Regions from separate parts of the Streptomyces sp. NPDC091209 genome, predicted to be linked through region 2. Evidence: riboswitches for the same ligand, from Rfam matches in the RefSeq annotation. Region 2 holds a riboswitch; each other region holds the start of a gene.
The links. A riboswitch is a leader RNA that binds a small molecule or an ion and turns the genes downstream of it on or off. The one in region 2 is predicted to bind S-adenosylmethionine.
Positions count from the first base shown of each region.

Region 1 (6,567 bases), on a different contig from region 2:
GGAACAGCGCGGCGATGGAGGCGGCGTTCTGCAGGGCAGAGCGCGTCACCTTCGCCGGGTCGATGATGCCTTCGGCGATCATGTCGACGTACTCACCGGTCGCGGCGTTCAGGCCGTGACCGACGGGCAGGTTGCGCACCTTCTCGACGATGACGCCACCCTCGAGACCACCGTTGACGGCGATCTGCTTGAGCGGGGCCTCCAGGGCCAGACGCACGGCGTTGGCGCCGGTCGCCTCGTCACCCGTGAGCTCGAGCTTCTCGAACACCGAGGAAGCCTGGAGCAGGGCCACGCCACCACCGGCGACGATGCCCTCCTCGACGGCCGCCTTCGCGTTGCGAACGGCGTCCTCGATGCGGTGCTTGCGCTCCTTGAGCTCGACCTCGGTGGCGGCACCGGCCTTGATGACGGCCACGCCGCCGGCCAGCTTCGCCAGACGCTCCTGGAGCTTCTCGCGGTCGTAGTCCGAGTCCGAGTTCTCGATCTCGGCACGGATCTGGTTGACCCGGCCGGCGACCTGGTCGGCAGAGCCGGAGCCGTCGACGATCGTGGTCTCGTCCTTGGTGATGACGACCTTGCGGGCACGGCCCAGCAGGTCCAGACCCGCGTTCTCCAGCTTGAGGCCGACCTCCTCGGAGATGACCTCGCCGCCCGTGAGGATGGCGATGTCGCCGAGCATGGCCTTGCGGCGGTCACCGAAGCCCGGGGCCTTGACGGCGACGGACTTGAAGGTGCCACGGATCTTGTTGACGACCAGGGTCGACAGGGCCTCGCCCTCGACGTCCTCGGCGATGATCAGCAGCGGCTTGCCGCCCTGCATGACCTTCTCGAGGAGCGGGAGCAGGTCCTTGACGTTCGCGATCTTGGAGTTCGCGATCAGGATGTACGGGTCGTCGAGGACGGCCTCCATACGCTCCATGTCGGTGGCGAAGTACGCCGAGATGTAGCCCTTGTCGAAGCGCATACCCTCGGTGAGCTCCAGCTCCAGACCGAAGGTCTGGGACTCCTCGACGGTGATGACGCCTTCCTTGCCGACCTTGTCCATCGCCTCGGCGATGAGCTCGCCGATCTGGGTGTCGGCGGCGGAGATGGAGGCCGTGGAAGCGATCTGCTCCTTGGTCTCGACATCCTTGGCCTGCTCGAGGAGGGCACCGGAGACGGCCTCGACGGCCTTCTCGATACCGCGCTTGAGAGCCATCGGGTTGGCGCCGGCGGCGACGTTGCGCAGACCCTCGCGCACGAGCGCCTGGGCCAGCACGGTCGCCGTGGTCGTACCGTCGCCGGCGACGTCGTCCGTCTTCTTGGCGACTTCCTTGACCAGCTCGGCGCCGATCTTCTCGTACGGGTCCTCGAGCTCGATCTCCTTGGCGATGGAAACACCATCGTTGGTGATCGTGGGCGCGCCCCACTTCTTCTCGAGGACGACGTTACGGCCCTTGGGGCCGAGGGTGACCTTGACGGCGTCGGCGAGCTGGTTCATCCCGCGCTCGAGACCGCGCCGTGCCTCCTCGTCGAACGCGATGATCTTGGCCATGTGAAGTGGTCCTCCCGGACGGGGTGGATTTCTCCGGATCGTGCCCGCGCCCGCGACGGACGGCCTGCGAGCCCTGTGGTTCCTTGCCCCACAGGCCCGCGGGCCTCGCTGACCCGATCCAAGTTCTGTCACTCTCACTGGGAGAGTGCTAACGCCAATGATTAGCACTCGACCCCGCCGAGTGCAAGGTGTGCTCGCGAAGCTAGCTCGTTGAGGGGTGACGGTCGGGCGACGGGCGGGAGCAAGGTGTGCTCGCGAAGCGAGCCCATCGAGCGCCCTCCAGACAGCCCTCCGGGTGCGGCCCTCGCACGGGGGGCGCTCGCGGGCGCGCGGGCGCGCACGAGACAGGGGAAGGGCGCCGGGGACGCACGAGGGGCCCGCATCCCTGGTGGGATGCGGGCCCCTCGGCGTGAGTGCGTCGGTGGCCGTTCGCGCCCGGACTAGACGGCGAGTTTGACCATGTCCGCCTGCGGACCCTTCTGGCCCTGCGAGATTTCGAACTCCACTCGCTGACCCTCTTCAAGGGTGCGGTAGCCGTCCATCTGAATCGCGCTGTAGTGCACGAAGACGTCCGCACCACCGTCGACCGCGATGAAGCCGTACCCCTTCTCCGCGTTGAACCACTTGACGGTGCCCTGAGCCATGCCTAACTCCCCTATTACTGGCCCTTGCACAGATCCACACTTCGCGGATCCGGGTCAGACCTCACCCCCCAATGGTTGGGGGTGTGCGCCGGAACGCGTCGACCGCGGCTGAATGTATCTGTCCAACTGCCCTCTGCAACAGGTCAATCGGACGAGAATTCTGGGCATGGCTGATCAATGATATGCGGAGGGACCGCAAGGATTCAGGGCAATTCGGGCCCCGTAAATGCCATAAACAACCCATAAAGGGGAGGCAGTTTGGCTACTTCTTGTCGGCCGCCGAACGGGTACTCATATGCGTCCGGCATGGAACCAACATCGAAAGCGAAGTCGCTTCCCCAACTGTAGCGCCCTCAACCATACAGAATTGCCCCCTCCGTTTCTCTCACGGAGGGGGCAATTCGATGAACTCTGCGTGTTCGGCATTACCGAGGGTAACGATCAGCCCCCGGCGACGGCCGGAATGATCGAGACGCCCACACCGTCCGGGGTCGCCGTCTCCAGACCCTGCTCGAACCGCACGTCGTCGTCGTTGACGTACACGTTGACGAAGCGGCGCAGCTTGCCCTGGTCGTCCAGGACGCGCGCGGCGATGCCCGTGTGGTTCTTCTCCAGGTCACCGATGACCTCGGCGAGGGTCGTGCCCTCGGCCGTCACCTCGGCGGCGCCACCGGTGTAGGTGCGCAGGATGGTGGGGATGCGGACGTTGACGCTCATGATGCGAGGCCAGCCTCTCGGAAGGAGTCGAGGTTCGGGCGGATGGTCGCGGTCAGCCCGGTGTCCGAGGCCACCGCGTCCAGGGTCTTGAGGCCGTCGCCGGTGTTCAGCACGACAGTGGTCAGGGTCGGGTCCAGGAGACCGTTCTCGATCAGCTTGCGCGTGACGCCCACGGTCACCCCGCCGGCCGTCTCCGCGAAGATGCCCTCGGTGCGCGCGAGCAGCTTGATCGCGTCGACGATCTGCTCGTCGTTCACGTCCTCCACCGCACCGCCGGTGCGCCGCGCGATGTCGAGCACGTACGGCCCGTCCGCGGGGTTGCCGATGGCAAGCGACTTGGCGATGGTGTCCGGCTTCTGCGGCCGTACGACGTCGTGTCCTGCCTTGTAGGCGACGGACACCGGGGAGCAGCCCTCGGCCTGGGCGCCGAAGATCTTGTAGGGCTTGTCCTCGACGAGCCCGAGCTTGATGAGCTCCTGGAGGCCCTTGTCGACCTTCGTGAGCTGGGAGCCGGAGGCGATCGGCACGACGAGCTGGTCGGGGAGCTTCCAGCCGAGCTGCTCGCAGATCTCGTAGGCCAGCGTCTTGGAGCCCTCGGCGTAGTACGGCCGCAGGTTGACGTTGACGAAGCCCCAGCCCTCGCCGGCCGGGTCGCCGATCAGCTCGGAGCAGAAGCGGTTCACGTCGTCGTAGTTGCCCTGGATGCCGACCAGCTCGCCGCCGTAGACCGCGGCCATGACGACCTTGCCCTGCTCCAGGTCGTGCGGGATGAACACGCAGGAGCGGAAGCCGGCGCGGGCCGCCGCGGCGCCCACGGCGCCGGCGAGGTTGCCGGTGGAGGAGCAGGAGAGGGTGGTGAAGCCGAAGGCGCGGGCCGCTTCGATGGCCTGGGCGACGACGCGGTCCTTGAAGGAGTGCGTCGGGTTGCCGGAATCGTCCTTGACGAACAGCTTTCCGGTGTCGACACCCAGCTCGCGGGCCAGGTTGTCGGCCTGGACGAGCTTGGTCCAGCCGGGGTTGATGTTCGGCTTGTCGGCCACGTCCGCGGGGACGGGCAGGAGGGGCGCGTAGCGCCAGATGTTCGCGGGTCCCGCTTCGATGCGCTTGCGGAGCTCTTCGGTTTCGTAGGCCGAGAAGTCGTAGGCGATCTCCAGCGGGCCGAAACACTCCTCGCAGGCGAAGACCGGGCCGAGCGGGACGCGGTGTCCGCACTCGCGGCAGGAAAGCGCCGCGGCCGGGCCGAGGTCCACCGCTTCGGCGGAGTTCGTGGTACTTGCATCTGTCTGCGCAGCCATGGAGGCGAGGCCCTTTCCTCATCTTCCTCACGACGCACTTCGCCGTGAGACGGATTTGGCACCTTCCCGAGCCGGGAGCCTCGCGACGCGATCGACATCGATCGGTACGAGACCGGCTGGAGGGTTGCCGGGGCTTCATCGGGCCGTATCCCTCTGCCCCTCTGGATGAGCGGTATTTGATTGTTGAACTGTTGAACGCGATACATGCCGATGATCCAGGACATGCGATGGTCATCCGCGTTGTTCAAGACTGTAACCGAAGGCCAGGACAGTTGAGATAGTCGTCCGAACCGCGAGACGACGGCAATCGATCTGCCGCTGGCCGCAGCGGGCACGCCGATGAGAGCGTGTGATCAGACAGTGAGGAGCCGCAGACCGTGCTGAAAGAAGTCGAAAGCTGGCTGAGCACACGCTCCTGGTCCGTGACCGACCGCCCCCTCCACCGGCTCATGGCCGCCAAACGCATCACCGGGTCGACGGTCAGTGTCGTGCTGCCCGCGCTCAACGAGGAGGAGACGGTCGGCGAGATCGTCGCGATCATCCGCCACGACCTGATGCAGCAGGTGCCCCTCGTCGACGAGATCGTCGTCGTCGACTCGGGCTCGACGGACCGCACCTCCGCGGTCGCCGCCGCCGCGGGCGCGCGCGTCGTGCACCGCGACGACATCCTCCCGCGGATCCCGGCCGTGCCCGGCAAGGGCGAGGTGCTGTGGAGGTCGCTGCTCGTGACGAGCGGGGACATCGTCTGTTTCATCGACGCGGACCTCAAGGAGTTCTCGTCCGACTTCGTCTCCGGCATCGTGGGCCCGCTGCTCACCGATCCCGGCGTCGATCTGGTCAAGGCCATGTACGACCGTCCGCTGGGCGGCGCCACCGGCCAGGGCGGCCGGGTCACCGAGCTGATGGCCCGCCCTCTGCTGAACATGCACTGGCCGCAGCTCGCGGGCTTCGTCCAGCCGCTCGGCGGCGAGTACGCGGCCCGCCGCTCACTGCTCGAACAGCTCCCGTTCCCCGTCGGCTACGGCGTGGAACTGGGCATGCTCGTCGACGCCCTGCACCTGGTGGGCCTGGACGCGCTCGCCCAGGTCGACGTCGGGGTGCGCAAGCACCGCCACCAGGACGGCCAGGCGCTCGGCCGAATGGCCGCCGCGATCTACCGCACCGCCCAGCTCCGGCTGGCGCGCGGCCATCTGATCCGACCCGCCCTCACCCAGTTCGAGCGCGGCCGGGACGGTTTCCAGCCGCGCACGTACTCGGTCGACACGGAGGAAAGGCCACCGATGACCGAAATCTCCGAGTACCAGCGGCGCAAGGCCGCGTAGGCAGGACCGACCGACCGCGGCCGCATACGGCCGAAGTGAACGTTTGAGCGTTTCGACACGGGGCTAGGTTTCGAGGCATGGCTTCAACGCACGGTGCCCACCGGATTCTGGTCGCGTCCAACCGCGGCCCGATCACCTACGAGGTACGGGAGGACGACTCGCTGCACGCCCGGCGCGGCGGCGGTGGTCTCGTCTCGGGACTCTCGGCGATCGGGCCGGACGCGGGCGCCCTATGGGTGTGTTCCGCCCTCGGCGACGGCGACCGGGAGGCCGTACGGCGCGGAGTCGGCGAGGACGGCGTGCGGATGCTCGCCATCGACGCCGAGGTGCACGCCGACGCGTACAACGGCATCGCCAACTCCGTGCTGTGGTTCGTCCACCACATGCTGTACCAGACCCCGCTGGAGCCGGTCTTCGACGCGGAGTTCCGGCGCCAGTGGGCGTCGTACCGGACCTACAACCGCGCCTTCGCCGAGGCGCTGGCCGAGGAGGCCGCCGACGGCGCCTCCGTGCTGGTCCAGGACTACCACCTGTGCCTGGTGCCGGGGATGCTCCGCGAGCTGCGCCCCGACCTGCGCATCGGCCACTTCTCCCACACCCCGTGGGCACCCGAGGACTACTTCCGGATGCTCCCCGACGACATCCGCGCGGAGCTGCTGGACGGCATGCTCGGCGCCGACCGGGTGGCGTTCCTGACCTGGCGGTGGGCGGCGGCCTTCATGCGCTGCGCGGGCGAGGTCGACCCCGAGCGCTACCGCGTGACCCCGCCCTCGGACGCCGCGCCCGCGGTCGAGCACCTGGACGGCGGCCCGCCCCGCCGGACCCGCGTCGGTGTGCACGGCCTCGGCGCGGACGCCGAGTTCCTGCGCGAGCGCTCGCACCGGGCGGACGTCGAGGAGCGGATGGCCGCGCTGCGCGAGGAGATCGGCGAGGGCCGCAGGACCGTCGTACGCGTCGACCGGACCGAACTGTCCAAGAACATCGTGCGGGGGATGCTGGCGTACCGGCAGCTCCTCGACGAGCACCCGGAGTGGCGCGAGCGGGTCGTCCATGTG
Region 1 covers NZ_JBIVVR010000003.1:177,203-183,769, reverse strand. Annotated here, with positions in the region: gene groL (chaperonin GroEL) at 1-1,534, opposite strand, end outside; gene ACIQRL_RS11010 (cold-shock protein) at 1,975-2,178, opposite strand; gene ACIQRL_RS11005 (MoaD/ThiS family protein) at 2,620-2,895, opposite strand; gene thrC (threonine synthase) at 2,892-4,190, opposite strand; SAM riboswitch class I at 4,206-4,362, opposite strand; gene ACIQRL_RS10995 (glucosyl-3-phosphoglycerate synthase) at 4,568-5,512, shown strand; gene ACIQRL_RS10990 (trehalose-6-phosphate synthase) at 5,590-6,567, shown strand, end outside.
Region 1: linked by a shared signal. The riboswitch ahead of thrC (threonine synthase) and the one ahead of ACIQRL_RS24715 (putative leader peptide) in region 2 are both predicted to bind S-adenosylmethionine.

Region 2 (6,567 bases):
ACGATGTTCACCGACGGCGTCAGCATCACGCCCAGGCCCAGTCCGACCAGGAGGAGGCCGGGAGCGAAGGCCCAGGGGCTCGCGAAGCTGTTGACCATGGCGATCAGGACGATCACGCCCGCGATCGTGACGACGAAGCCGACGATGATCAGGGTGCGTTGGGGGCGGCGCTCGGCGAGACGTTCGGCGGCCAGGGAGGTGGCGAGCAGACCGAGGGTGGCGGCGGTGAAGATGACGCCGGTCGCGATGGCGTCGTAGCCGCGCACCACTTGGAGGTAGGCGGCCACGGTGAACGAGGATCCCATGAGCAGCAGCCATTGGATGTTCTGGGTGATGAGGCCGAGGTTGGACGTGCGGTCGCGGAACAGGCTGGTGGAGAGCAGCGGTTCCTTGCCCGCCGCCTCACGGGCCCGCACGGAGCGGAAGAACCACAGCAGCGTCAGCGCACCCAGGACGAGCAGGCCCGTCATCAGCCAGACGTTGTTGTCGGCGGCCAGGATGCCCATGACGACGAGGACGAGGCCGGTGGCCGAGAGGACGGCTCCGACGGTGTCGAATTCGCGTGTCGGATCCGGCGGGAGCGGGTCCTCGATGTGCCGGCTCAGCACGATGATCAGCGCGATGACCAGGGCCTGGAACACGAACGCCGCCCGCCAGCTGATCCACGAGGTGATGAGCCCGCCGATGAGGGGACCCGCCGCCGCGCCGATGCCGCCCAGCGCCATGACGACGCCGAAGGCCCGGGCGCGGGAGGTCATGTCCTGGAAGAGGAGCGTCGTGAGGATGTAGACGGGCGGGATGAGAAGAGCGGTTCCGACGCCTTCGAGGATCGAGTTGCCGAGGATGAGGACGCCCAGACCGGGGGCGGCGGCACTCAGCAGGGCGCCCACTCCGTACACCGAGAGCCCGGCCAGGAAGCAGCGTTTCCGGCCGTAGCGGTCCGTCAGCTTGCCGCCGGGAATCATCAGCGCGGCCATGACGAGCAGGAAGAGCGTGATCGCGATCTGCACGCCCTGAACGGTGGTGTCGAGGTCCTCGCTGATGTCGTTGATCATCACGTTCATGTTGGAGCCGGCGAAGCTGCAGATGAACTGGGCGAGGGCGAGTGGGGCGAGCACCCGGCGCTGTGCCACCGACGGCCGTCTCGACGGGCCTGATTCAGCCATCGTCATTCCTTCTGGCCGCCGGACGTGTGGGGTGCGTTCCGCGCTCCTACGCTCATAGAGTGCGCCGAACGTCCACGGACCGCACGTGGACGGGGGCGGACCGGCGGAACGTCCCGGCACGTGCCCGCCGTTCTCCGCGGCGGGCATGCAGGGGATCAGGGGATGGGACAGAGTGTGGTCATGGGGCGCCTGTGGATGACGTGGTCGATCGAAGGCGTCGGATCGGCCGGCCAGAACGTCGCCGACGTGGAAGCGGCCTGCCGTGCTCTGGTCGGTTCCGTCGAGCGGTCCCGGCGCGCCTTCGACGTGCCGGAGCCGTGGGAGGAGCTCCGCGCGTCGGCGCTGATCATCCAGGACCGGATCCTGGGCTCCGGGCGCGAGGTCCTTGACCAGGGCCGGCAGTGGACCTCGACCCTGGAGGGCGTGAGCATCGTCCTGGTTCCGCGCGAGTGAACGGTCCGGACGCCGGGCCCGGCGTCCGGTTCTCCGCTCGGCCCGCCACGAGAGAACCCCACCCCACCGTCCGGAGGACGGCCGTCGACATGTCGGCTGACCGTTTCGACGACCGCACACCCGGTCGGGCTGATGGGCCGAGTGGGACCTCCCCTCGATTCCGCCGGGGGTCAGGCGTCGGCCGCCACGGGCGCCGTGTCGATCCCGCCCCGGAAGGCGGGGTGGTCGCCCAGACGGCGTACGTAGTCCCGGAGCCGGGGATGCGGGCGAAGGATGTCGGCTGGGCCCGGCTGGGTGAGCGCCACCCACACGTCCACGTCCGCCGCCGTCAGGTCGTCGCCCAACACGTATGGCCGCGTGGCGAGTTGGCAGTCCAGCAGCTCCAGGGCCGCCGACAGGTCCGAGGGCTGGGCGGACGGGGTGACGTCGCGGTCCAGCAGGTCGCGCAGGGCCTCGATGTCAGCGGTGAGGGCCGGCGGGCACAGCGTGGAAGGGCGGCCCGTGGTGTGGCCGGAGAGCAGCCCGGCGAGATCGCGGAGGATGTCGGGCGTGTGGTTGCTGACGATGCGTCCGCTCCAGCGGTCGCACAGCGCGGGTGCCGTCAGCGGTCCGTCGTAGTGGTGCTCGGTGGCTTCGTAGGCGCGGCGCAGTGAGGCGAAGGCGTCGGGTGTCCCGGCGGGGTGTGCCAGGATCGTGGTGGCGACCGAGTCCGTCAGGCCGAGCAGGTCGAGGGTGATCGCGATGCGCAGTGAGAGGGGACAACTCCCCGACAGATACAACTCGTAGCGGTGCGGCGCCGGGTAGAAGCCGCCGGCCAGGCCCACGCCGATACGGCTGTGGACGCTGTGCGGGAGCTCGGACGGTGTCGCCGCCGCCTTCAGGCCGGGGCGAAGGCCCGAGGGGAACGAAACCTGGTCACAGGGACGCGAGTTGGCTGAACCGGAAGGGCGCGAAGCTGTCTCGGGCATGACTCTCCCTTGGGGAACGAGGAAGCCACCGCCGCCTTGTGGGCACCAGCGGCCGAAATGCGGATTGACTGCGCTTGTTCGCACCGGTCCGGATCGAACGGACCGGTCACGGATCAGTAAGCGCTGGAGACACGCAACAGATCGATGTGCAGGCGCCTCGTCAAACCGTTCCTGGGCAATTCCCCACCGGTCCCCGCTCCAGGGCTCGCGAGACGCGAGACCACGCTTGTCCCACCGCACCGGCGGGACCCGGTCGTCACCCGGGGCACCCCGTCGCGGTGGAAGGGTTGCCTGTCAGCGGGCCGGGGCCGATGACCACAGGAGCGGGGGCGAACCCGCGCCGTGGGCGCTGACAATCGTGACCGTCCACGCCAGTCTCGGTGCGACCTGTTGCGCCGTCAAGAAGGCGGACCACGCGGTCTCACCTGGTGGTCACCCGCATTGACATTCTTTTCGGGGCGGGCCTAACGTGCGGCGGACAACGGGATGCCTCAGGGCCGGAGAAGAGAAATGGTGACGGCGATGCACGCAGCTGACGGGACGGCCGCATGGCGGCGCCCCGGCCGCGATGTGCTCTGCGCCGACCGCTCCGTGGACCTGCTGCGTGTCAACAGCGCGCTGTGTACGGGCACATGTCGCTCCCACTGCCAGGGCTGACGGCTCTTCTTCCGAATCTCTGACGACCACCGCTGTCGCGGTGTGTCTCTTCTCCGTCCAGCCTCCGTTCCACGTGCACCCATGCGTCTTTCGCGCCGAGCCGTTCCGGCTCCGCGCCGTGCTGCCGCTCGCCGTGGTCCGGGGTGTCCGAATCCGCTGGAGCTCTCCATGAGTGAATCTCCGGGCATAGCTGTGTCCCCTGGATCAGCGCCGCCCGCCGAGGCGATCCCCCGTCCCCACGTCCCCACCGCGCCCAAGCCCCTCGCGGCCCAGCGGGTCCTTCCGCTGCGGCGTCCCGGCCGCTGGATCATCACGGCCGTCGTGCTCGTGCTGGTCGCCCAGATCACCCACGGCCTGGTCACCAACCCCTTCTACCAGTGGGACCGCTTCCAGTACTGGTTCCTGCGGCCGACCATCCTCGACGGACTGCTCATCACCCTCGAAGTCGCGGCCTACAGCGCGGTGTTGGGCCTGCTGGGCGGCATCCTGCTCGCGCTGGCCAGGCTCTCCCCGAGTCCGGTGCTCCGCGCGGTGAGCTGGGTCTACACCTGGCTGTTCCGGTCGGTACCCCTCATCGTGGTCCTGCTGTTCCTGTACAACTTCAGTGCCCTGTACCGGACGTTGAGCGTAGGCGTTCCGTTCGGGCCGGCCTTCTTCACCTTCGACGAGTCCCATCTGGCCACCGACATGGCCGTCGCCGTCGTCGGACTCAGCCTGAACGAAGCGGCGTACGCCTCCGAAGTGGTGCGCGGTGGCCTCCTCTCCGTCGACCAGGGGCAGCACGAAGCGGCCTCCGCGCTCGGCCTGCCGAAGCGGTACCAGTTCGCCAAGATCGTCTTCCCGCAGGCGCTGCGGTCCATCACCCCCAACTACGTGAACCAGCTGATCGGCCTGATCAAGGGCACCTCACTGGTCTTCTACGTGTCCCTGCTGGACCTGTTCGGCTCCGTGCAGAGCATGGGCAGCACGTACCCCGGCGACATCGTGCCGCTGCTCCTCGTGGCCACCGCCTGGTATCTGATCCTCACCAGCGTCGTGTCCGTCATCCAGTTCTACGTCGAGCGGTACTACTCGCGGGGCGCGCTGCGCACCCTGCCGCCGACCCCGTTGCAGAAGGTACGGAACGGTCTGCGCGACGTGCGTGCCCGGGTCCGGAGGGAGACGGCGATATGACCGGCGAAGCGCGTCAGACGACGGTGAAGGACAGGACGGATCAGGCGGACCAGGAGGCGGGGACGGCTCCGGCGGCCGAGGCCATCGAAGCGCTCGGGATCCAGCCGGCCGCGGTCGAGGTGCACGACGTGCACAAGTGGTACGGCTCCCACCAGGTCCTGAGCGGGGTGGAGTTGACCGTCCGGCCCGGAGAGGTCACGGTCGTCCTCGGACCCTCCGGCTCCGGCAAGTCCACGCTCCTGCGGGTCATCAACCACCTGGAGAAGCCCGAGATCGGCCACGTCAGCCTGAACGGCGAGCTCATCGGCGTCCGCAGGCACGGCGAGCGCCTGAAGGAACTGAGCGAGCGCGTCATCCTGGACCAGCGCAGCCGCATCGGGTTCGTCTTCCAGAACTTCAATCTCTTCCCGCACCTGACCGTGCTGGACAACGTGGCCGCGGCTCCGGTGGCGACCGGGAAACTGTCCAGGCCCGAGGCCCAGCAGCTGGCCCGTGATCTGCTCGCCCGGGTGGGACTGGCGGACAAGTCAAGTGCCTATCCAAGGCAGTTGTCGGGCGGACAGCAGCAGCGGGTGGCCATCGCCCGCGCCCTCGCCCTGAGGCCCGGGGTCATCCTCTTCGACGAGCCGACCTCGGCGCTCGACCCCGAACTGGTCGGTGAGGTGCTCGCCGTCATCAAGGATCTGGCCAGAAGCGGCACCACCCTCGTCATCGTCACCCACGAGATCGGCTTCGCCCGCGAGATCGCCGACCGGGTCGTCTTCATGGACGGTGGCCGAATCGTCGAACAGGGTTCGCCCGCAGAGGTGTTGGACCACCCACAGCAGGAGCGGACCAGGGACTTCCTGAGCAAGGTCCTCTGAAGCAAGGCCCTCTGGCCCACAGCCCGCCGGCGAACAGCGAAGCACCGGTCGCCGTACGCCGTCACGCCCGTCCACCCGATCTCGCGGCCCGCCGGGACCGCGCCCCCACACCCTCACCGCACACACCCGACAAGGACAGCCATGCGCACCCTCCCCCTGAACAGCAGAATCCTTCGCGGCGTCACCGCCACCGCGGCCGTCGCCTCCCTCGCCGCCGGGCTCGCCGCGTGCGGGGGAGACAGCGACGCGGCCACCCGGACGCGGAGCGACTCCGCCGGAACCGTCACCATCGGCGCACTCTCCAACGGCGCCGCCAAGGAGACCGAGTTGAAGGTGTCCGAGGTGAAGTCGATCAGTGCCGAGCTGCCCAAGTCCGTGGCCAAGAAGGGCACGTTGGTGGTGGGCATCGGCGCCCTGCCAGCCGGATCGGCGCCGTTGAACTATGTGGGAGCCGACCAGAAGACGATCACGGGTACCGAACCCGACCTCGGCAAACTGGTCGCCGCCGTCCTCGGGCTGAAGCCGGAGGTGAAGAACTCGACCTGGGAGAACCTGTTCGTGGGCGTCGACAGCGGCAAGGTCGACGTCGCCTTCTCCAATGTCACCGACACCGAGGAGCGCAAAACGAAGTACGAGTTCGCCTCGTACCGGAAGGACAACCTCGCCTTCGAGGTCCTGAAGAAGAACACGTGGAGTTTCGACGGCGACTACCGGACCCTGGCCGGCAAGACCGTCGCGGTGGGTGCAGGCACCAACCAGGAGAAGATCCTTCTGGAGTGGAAGGCGAAGCTGGCCAAGGCGGGCAAGAAGCTCACCGTCAAGTACTACCAGGACAACAACGCCACGGCCCTTGCCCTGTCCAGCGGGAAGATCGACGCCTCCTTCGGCCCCAACCCCGCCATCGCCTACCACGTCACCCAGAACGCCAAGACCCCCAACCCGACGCGCAACGCGGGCCAGTTCTCCGGCGCGGGCGAGACGCTCCAGGGCCTGATCGCGGCCACCGCGAAGAAGGACAGCGGGCTCGCCAAGCCGGTCGCCGACGCGATCAACTACCTGATCAAGAACGGCCAGTACGCCAAGTGGCTGGCCGCCTGGAACCTCTCCAACGAGGCCGTCGACACCTCCCAGGTCAACCCGCCCGGCCTGCCGCTCGACAACTCCTGAACCAGCGCCCACCCCAAGGGACTCCGCGGCGCCGCGGCGGAGTCCCGGGGCGCGTCCGGCCGCGTTCCAGATACGGAGAACCCGCACCGCCATGTCCACCACCGTCCACCCCGCCCTCTC
Region 2 covers NZ_JBIVVR010000008.1:303,435-310,001, reverse strand. Annotated here, with positions in the region: gene ACIQRL_RS24730 (MFS transporter) at 1-1,166, opposite strand, end outside; gene ACIQRL_RS24725 (hypothetical protein) at 1,329-1,619, shown strand; gene ACIQRL_RS24720 (glutathione S-transferase family protein) at 1,790-2,587, opposite strand; gene ACIQRL_RS24715 (putative leader peptide) at 2,701-2,811, opposite strand; SAM riboswitch class IV at 2,805-2,951, opposite strand; gene ACIQRL_RS24710 (amino acid ABC transporter permease) at 3,413-4,417, shown strand; gene ACIQRL_RS24705 (amino acid ABC transporter ATP-binding protein) at 4,516-5,280, shown strand; gene ACIQRL_RS24700 (transporter substrate-binding domain-containing protein) at 5,422-6,447, shown strand; gene ACIQRL_RS24695 (GNAT family N-acetyltransferase) at 6,539-6,567, shown strand, end outside.

Region 3 (6,567 bases), on a different contig from region 2:
CGATCTCCCTGTACGAGCAGCAGACGCACCACGCGCTGTGCCCTTGCCACCAGTCCACCTTCGACCTCTCCGACGGCGCCCGGGTCATCTTCGGCCCGGCGGGTCACGCCCTGCCGCAGCTGCAGATCGGCGTGAACGCTGAGGGCTACCTCGAGGCGCTCAGCGACTTCACGCAGCCCGTCGGTCCTGCATTCTGGGAGCGCGGATGAGCACTACCACCACCCCCGACTCGCGCTCCTCGCGCGAGAAGGCGCCCGCCGGTGAGCGGGTCGCCGACTGGGCCGACGGCCGTCTGGGGATCTACTCCCTGGCCAAGTCCAACATGCGCAAGATCTTCCCCGACCACTGGTCGTTCATGCTGGGTGAGATCTGCCTCTACAGCTTCATCATCATCATCCTCACGGGTGTGTACCTGACGCTGTTCTTCCACCCGTCGATGAACGAGGTGGAGTACCACGGCAGCTACATCCCGCTGCAGGGCCAGCTGATGTCCGAGGCGTTCAACTCGACCATGCACATCTCCTTCGATGTGCGCGGTGGTCTGCTGATCCGGCAGATCCACCACTGGGCGGCGCTGATCTTCCTCGCCGGCATGTTCGTGCACATGATGCGCGTGTTCTTCACGGGTGCGTTCCGCAAGCCCCGCGAGGTCAACTGGGTCTTCGGATTCCTGCTGTTCGTCCTCGGCATGTTCACCGGCTTCACCGGTTACTCGCTCCCGGACGACCTGCTCTCCGGCACCGGTGTCCGCTTCATGGAAGGCGCGGTCCTGTCCGTGCCGATCGTGGGCACGTACCTGTCGTTCTTCCTGTTCGGCGGTCAGTTCCCGGGCGGCGACTTCGTGGCCCGCTTCTACTCGGTGCACGTGCTGCTGCTGCCGGGCATCATGCTCGGCCTCGTGGTGGGCCACCTGATCCTGGTCTTCTACCACAAGCACACCCAGTTCGCGGGTCCCGGCAAGACGAACAACAACGTCGTCGGCATGCCGCTGCTGCCGGTCTACATGGCCAAGGCCGGAGGCTTCTTCTTCCTGGTCTTCGGTGTCATCGCGGCCATCGCGGCGATCGCCTCGATCAACCCGATCTGGTCGATGGGTCCGTACCGTCCGGACATGGTGTCCACGGGCGCCCAGCCCGACTGGTACATGGGCTTCTCCGAAGGCCTGATCCGTGTCATGCCGGGCTGGGAGATCAACCTCTGGGGCCACACGCTCGTCCTGGGCGTGTTCATCCCGCTGGTGATCTTCCCGCTGGTCCTGGTCGCGATCGCGGTCTACCCGTTCATCGAGTCCTGGGTCACCGGCGACAAGCGCGAGCACCACATCCTGGACCGCCCGCGCAACGTCCCGACCCGGACCGCGTTCGGCGCCGCCTGGATCAGCTGGTACTTCGTGCTGCTCGTCGGCGGCGGCAACGACATCTGGGCCACGCACTTCCACCTGGCGATCAACTCGATCACCTGGTTCGTGCGGATCGCCTTCTTCGTCGTGCCGGTGCTCACCTTCATCGCCACCAAGCGGATCTGCCTCGGCCTCCAGCGCCGGGACCGGGACAAGGTGCTGCACGGCCGTGAGTCGGGCATCATCAAGCGCCTGCCGCACGGTGAGTTCATCGAGGTCCACGAGCCGCTCAGCCAGGACGCGCTGCACACGCTCACCGCGCACGACCAGTACAAGCCGGCCGAGATCGGCCCGACGGTCGACGAGAACGGTGTCGAGCGCAAGGTCTCGGGCGCGAAGAAGCTGCGCGCCAAGATGAGCCAGGGCTTCTACGGGGAGGACAACCAGATCCCCAAGCCCACCGTCGAGGAGTACAAGGAGATCACGAGCGGCCACGGCCACCACTGATCCCCTGCTGTTCGCCACGGCAGGAGCCCCGTCCATGCAATGGACGGGGCTCTTTGCCGTCTCCCGGGCTGGATAGGGTGGACTCACCCCGTGGTGCGGGGTGATCCACCCCGCGTCACTACGACCGCGTCACCGACGACCGCGTGACCGACGAACCCAGGAGCGACCATGAGCGCTGTGAACCCCGCTGGAGGCGACACCGCGGCGGGCCGTTCCTGGCCGGCGGTACTGAACGGCCTGCTCGACGGCCGCGACCAGAGCGCGGACGACACGGCCTGGGCGATGGACCGCATCATGCGCGGCGAGGCGACCGACGCGCAGATCGCCGGGTTCGTGGTGGCCCTGCGGGCCAAGGGCGAGACCGTCCAGGAGATCACCGGACTCGTCCGGGCGATGTACGAGCACGCCAATGTGATCGAGGTGCCCGGACACACCGTCGACATCGTCGGAACGGGCGGCGACGGCGCGAAGACCGTCAACATCTCCACCATGTCCTCGATCGTCGTGGCGGGCACCGGCGCCAAGGTCGTCAAGCACGGCAACCGGGCCGCGTCCTCGGCGTCCGGCTCGTCGGACGTCCTGGAGAAGCTCGGCGTCAATCTCCAGCTGACGGTGAAGCGGGTCGCCGAGGTGGCCGAGGAAGCCGGCATCACCTTCTGTTTCGCGGTGAAGTTCCACCCGGCGCTGCGTCATGTGGCGGCGGCACGCGGCCAGTTGGGCATCCGCACGACCTTCAACGTGCTCGGCCCGCTGACGAACCCGGCCCGGGTGAAGGCCCAGGCGGTCGGCGTCGCCGACCCCCGTATGGCGCCGATCGTGGCGGGCGTGTTCGCCGAGCGCGGCAACTCCTCGCTGGTCTTCCGCGGCGACGACGGCCTCGACGAACTGACCACCACCGCGGGCTCCCACGTCTGGGTGGTCCGCGACGGCTCGGTCACCGAGGAGCGCTTCGACCCGCGGGACGTCGGGCTCGACATCGTCCCGGTGGAGGCCCTGCGCGGCGCCGACGCCTCGTACAACGCTGAGGTCGCCCGGCGCGTGCTCGACGGCGAGCGCGGGCCCGTACGGGACGCGGTCCTGCTGAACTCGGCGGCGGCCCTGGTGGCTCTGTCGCCGACCGGCGCGCCGCTCGCGGACCAGCTCCGCGCCGGGATGGAGAAGGCGGCCGAGGCGATCGACTCCGGCGCCGCCAGGCGCACCCTGGACCGCTGGGTGGCCGCCAGCAACGCCTGACCGACCCGCGCCACCGGGCAGGGCGCAGTCCAGAATCCGGACTGCGCCTTGCGCGGGGAAGATCCTCTGGCAAGATGCTGTACCAGGTCATGAGTGACAGCCATCAGGCCCCGGCCGGCTGTCCGGCAACCCTCCGTCCGTGGCGGGGTGCCCCGGGTGAAGACCAGGTCGTAGGCAGCGAGGCCTACGGCAAGCGCGGACCCCTCCCGCCCTCCGGGCGGACGCAACCAGGGGTCCTGGTCGTTCGAGGGAGCCTTCTGTGAGCAAGCGAATGCGATAGGGCGTAGAGCCCCGCCCCCGCACACCCTTTTCACCCTTTCCTGCGCTGAGCCCTGCCTCCGGGCGGCCGGCTCGCGCGGTGATCCCGCCTGCCTCTCACAGGAGCTCGCCATGTCTGTCTCCACCGTTGCCGCCGACCAGTCCGTTTGCCCTGACACTTCGGGGGCTCTGGCCGTTCTGGGCCGGGATGTCACTGTTCCGCTCGTGACCGGCGGCGAGGTCACCTACGCGGCCCTCGACTACGCCGCCAGCGCGCCCGCCCTGCAGCGGGTGTGGGACGACGTGGCCGCGTACGCGCCGTACTACGGCAGCGTCCACCGGGGCGCCGGCTATCTCTCGCAGCTCTCCACCGACCTCTTCGAGAACGCCCGCAGGACCGTCGAGGAGTTCCTCGACTGCCGTGCCGGCGACCAGGTGGTCTTCACCCGCTCCACCACCGACTCGCTCAACCTGCTCGCCGCCGCGCTCCCGGCCGACTGCCAGGTCTTCGTCTTCGAGACCGAGCACCACGCCTCGCTGCTGCCCTGGCGCGACGCCCGGGTGACCTACCTGAACGCCCCGCGCACCCCCGGCGAGGCCGTCGACACCCTGGAGCACGCCCTCGCCGCCCGTGACCCGTACGGACCGGCCCTGGTCTGCGTCACCGGCGCCTCGAACGTCACCGGGGAACTGTGGCCGGTGCGCGAGCTGGCCGCCGCCGCGCACGCCCACGGCGCCCGTATCGTCCTCGACGCCGCGCAGCTCGCCCCGCACCACCCGGTGTCGGTCCAGGACCTCGACGTCGACTGGGTCGCCTTCTCGGGGCACAAGCTGTACGCGCCCTTCGGCTCCGGCGTCCTCGCGGGCCGCTCCGACTGGCTGCTCGCGGCCGAGCCGTACCTCGCGGGCGGCGGCGCCAGCCGCAAGGTCACCCGGCGCACGGACGGCGGCGTGGACGTGGAGTGGCACGACAGCGCGGCCCGGCACGAGGCCGGCTCGCCGAACGTCATCGGCGCCTACTCCATCGCCTCGGCCTGCAAGGCGCTCACCGACGCGGGCTTCGACAACCTCGTCGCCCGTGAGCAGCACCTCATCCGGACCGTCCGCGCGGGTCTCGCCGAGGTCCCCGAAGTCCGGGTCCTGTCGCTCTTCGGTGACGGCGCCCCGCGGGTCGGCGTCATCTCCTTCGTCGTCGAGGGCTGGAACAGCTCGCACTTCGCGGCCGCGCTCTCCGCCGAGTACGGCATCGGCGTCCGCGACGGCCTCTTCTGCGCCCACCCGCTGGTCCGCACGCTGCTCGGCAGCGACCCGGAGACCCAGGGGGAGTGCGGCGCCCCCGAGGCGGCCCCCGGCGAGAAGTCCCTCAACGCCATCCGCGTCAGCTTCGGGGCCGGTACCCCCGACGAGCACGTCGAGCGGTTCGTCCGCGCGGTGCGCGAGCTCGTCAGGGACGGCGCGCGCTGGCAGTACCGCACCGAGGGCGGCCGCTGCGTCCCCGCGGTCTGACGCGGGAAGGGGTTCCGCCCGGAGGCGGTGTTCCGTCGGTCAGGAGTCGAGACCGATCGCGAACGCCGCCTCCAGGTCGTGCTGGGAGTACGTACGGAACGCCACGTGCGTGTCCGTCCCTTCGACGCCCGGGATCTTGCTGATCTTGCCGGGAATGACGTCCGCGAGGTCGTCGTGGGCCTTGACCCGGACCATCGCGATCAGGTCGTAGGTGCCGGTGACGGAGAAGACCTCGCTGACGCTCTCCAGCGACGCGATCGACTCGGCGATCTCGGGGATCCGGTCCACGCTGGTCTTGATGAGGACGATCGCGGTGATCACGGCTGGTTCTCTCCCTAGGGGCCGCTGCTGGGGATCTCACCCTACTCGCGGTCCACCTGACCCGGCTGTTCGACCGGGGGCCCCGGGAGCGGCCCCGGAGAGGGCGCGACGGCCGTACGGTGACGGAACCGCGCCCAGGCGTAGACGAAGCCCAGGGAGAAGCCCACGAGGTGGGCCAGATAGGCGACCCCGGGGCCCGAGGGGCTGCGGCCCGCCGCCAGCCATTGAAGGGTGAACCAGAACGGCAGCACCACCCAGGCCGGAAACCGCAGCGGCAGGAAGAACAGGAACGGGAAGAGACTGGTCACCCGGGCCTTGGGGAACAGGTACAGGAACGCGCCGAGCACCGCCGAGATCGCCCCGGAGGCGCCGACCAGGGACTGCTGCGAGCCGGCGTTGGCGGCGGCGTAGCCGAGCAGGGCCAGATATCCGCAGCCCAGATAGAAGAGGGCGAACTCCAGATGACCCATGCGTTCCTCGGTCATCAGCCCGAAGACGTAGAAGAAGAGCATGTTGCCCAGGAGGTGGAGCCAGCTGCCGTGGATGAACAGGGCGGTGGCGGGGGTGAGCGCCTCGCGCGGGGCCCCGCCGAACAGCTCGGCCGGCACCACGCCCCAGCGGCGGAAGTACGCCCGCTGGGCGACCAGCAGTTCGTCCCCGGTGCCGTACGCGGGATCGAGGCCCGAGGCGGGGCCGATCACGAAGATCAGACAGCACAGGACGATCAGCCCGTACGTCACCGGCGCCGACCGATCCCGCAGCGCCCTGCCGACCGCCGTACTCCAATTGCCGATCATGGTGCAGAGCATGACGTAACCACGCCGATGCGCACAGACCGCCTCGCCGCCGGGGACGGCCGAGCGTCGAGTACCCGCCAGGCCGTAGGGTTACGAGCCACATGCACCGGGAGACCGGCGCCGGACGGACACTAGAAGGAAAGCGACTGCCCTATGACAGTTCCCCTGCCCGACGCCAAGACCCGCTGGCGCTGCGCCCTCTGCGGCAACCTCACGCGTTTCGACGTCACCCGCTCCTCGAAGGTCGTCGAGTACGTACACCTCGACCTGGCCGGTGAGCCGAAGGTCGAGGAGCGCGAGGTGGTCAGTGAGACCATCGAGTCGGTGCGGTGCCGCTGGTGCAACGCGGTGGATCAGGTCGAACTCGTGGACAGGCCGGGCGCCGGCTCCTGAGGGAGCGGGCCCCGCACGGATATTGGGGTGAACGGATGGTGGAGACCACAGGCGGGGAGCCGGACGACGGCACCGCCGAGGTGCTCGACCGTCCGCTGCCCGACGGCGTGCGCCGACGCGTCGTGCAGATCGTCTCGGACGGCTTCGGCGGGCTGACGATGGCCGAACTGCCCGTCCAGCTCAGGCAGTACGCCCGGTTCACGCCGAGCCGGC
Region 3 covers NZ_JBIVVR010000001.1:474,427-480,993, reverse strand. Annotated here, with positions in the region: gene ACIQRL_RS02150 (Rieske 2Fe-2S domain-containing protein) at 1-209, shown strand, start outside; gene ACIQRL_RS02145 (cytochrome bc complex cytochrome b subunit) at 206-1,846, shown strand; gene trpD (anthranilate phosphoribosyltransferase) at 2,015-3,079, shown strand; SAM riboswitch class IV at 3,165-3,281, shown strand; gene ACIQRL_RS02135 (aminotransferase class V-fold PLP-dependent enzyme) at 3,470-4,843, shown strand; gene ACIQRL_RS02130 (Lrp/AsnC family transcriptional regulator) at 4,883-5,164, opposite strand; gene ACIQRL_RS02125 (rhomboid family intramembrane serine protease) at 5,206-5,961, opposite strand; gene ACIQRL_RS02120 (hypothetical protein) at 6,115-6,354, shown strand; gene ACIQRL_RS02115 (NYN domain-containing protein) at 6,390-6,567, shown strand, end outside.
Region 3: linked by a shared signal. The riboswitch ahead of ACIQRL_RS02135 (aminotransferase class V-fold PLP-dependent enzyme) and the one ahead of ACIQRL_RS24715 (putative leader peptide) in region 2 are both predicted to bind S-adenosylmethionine.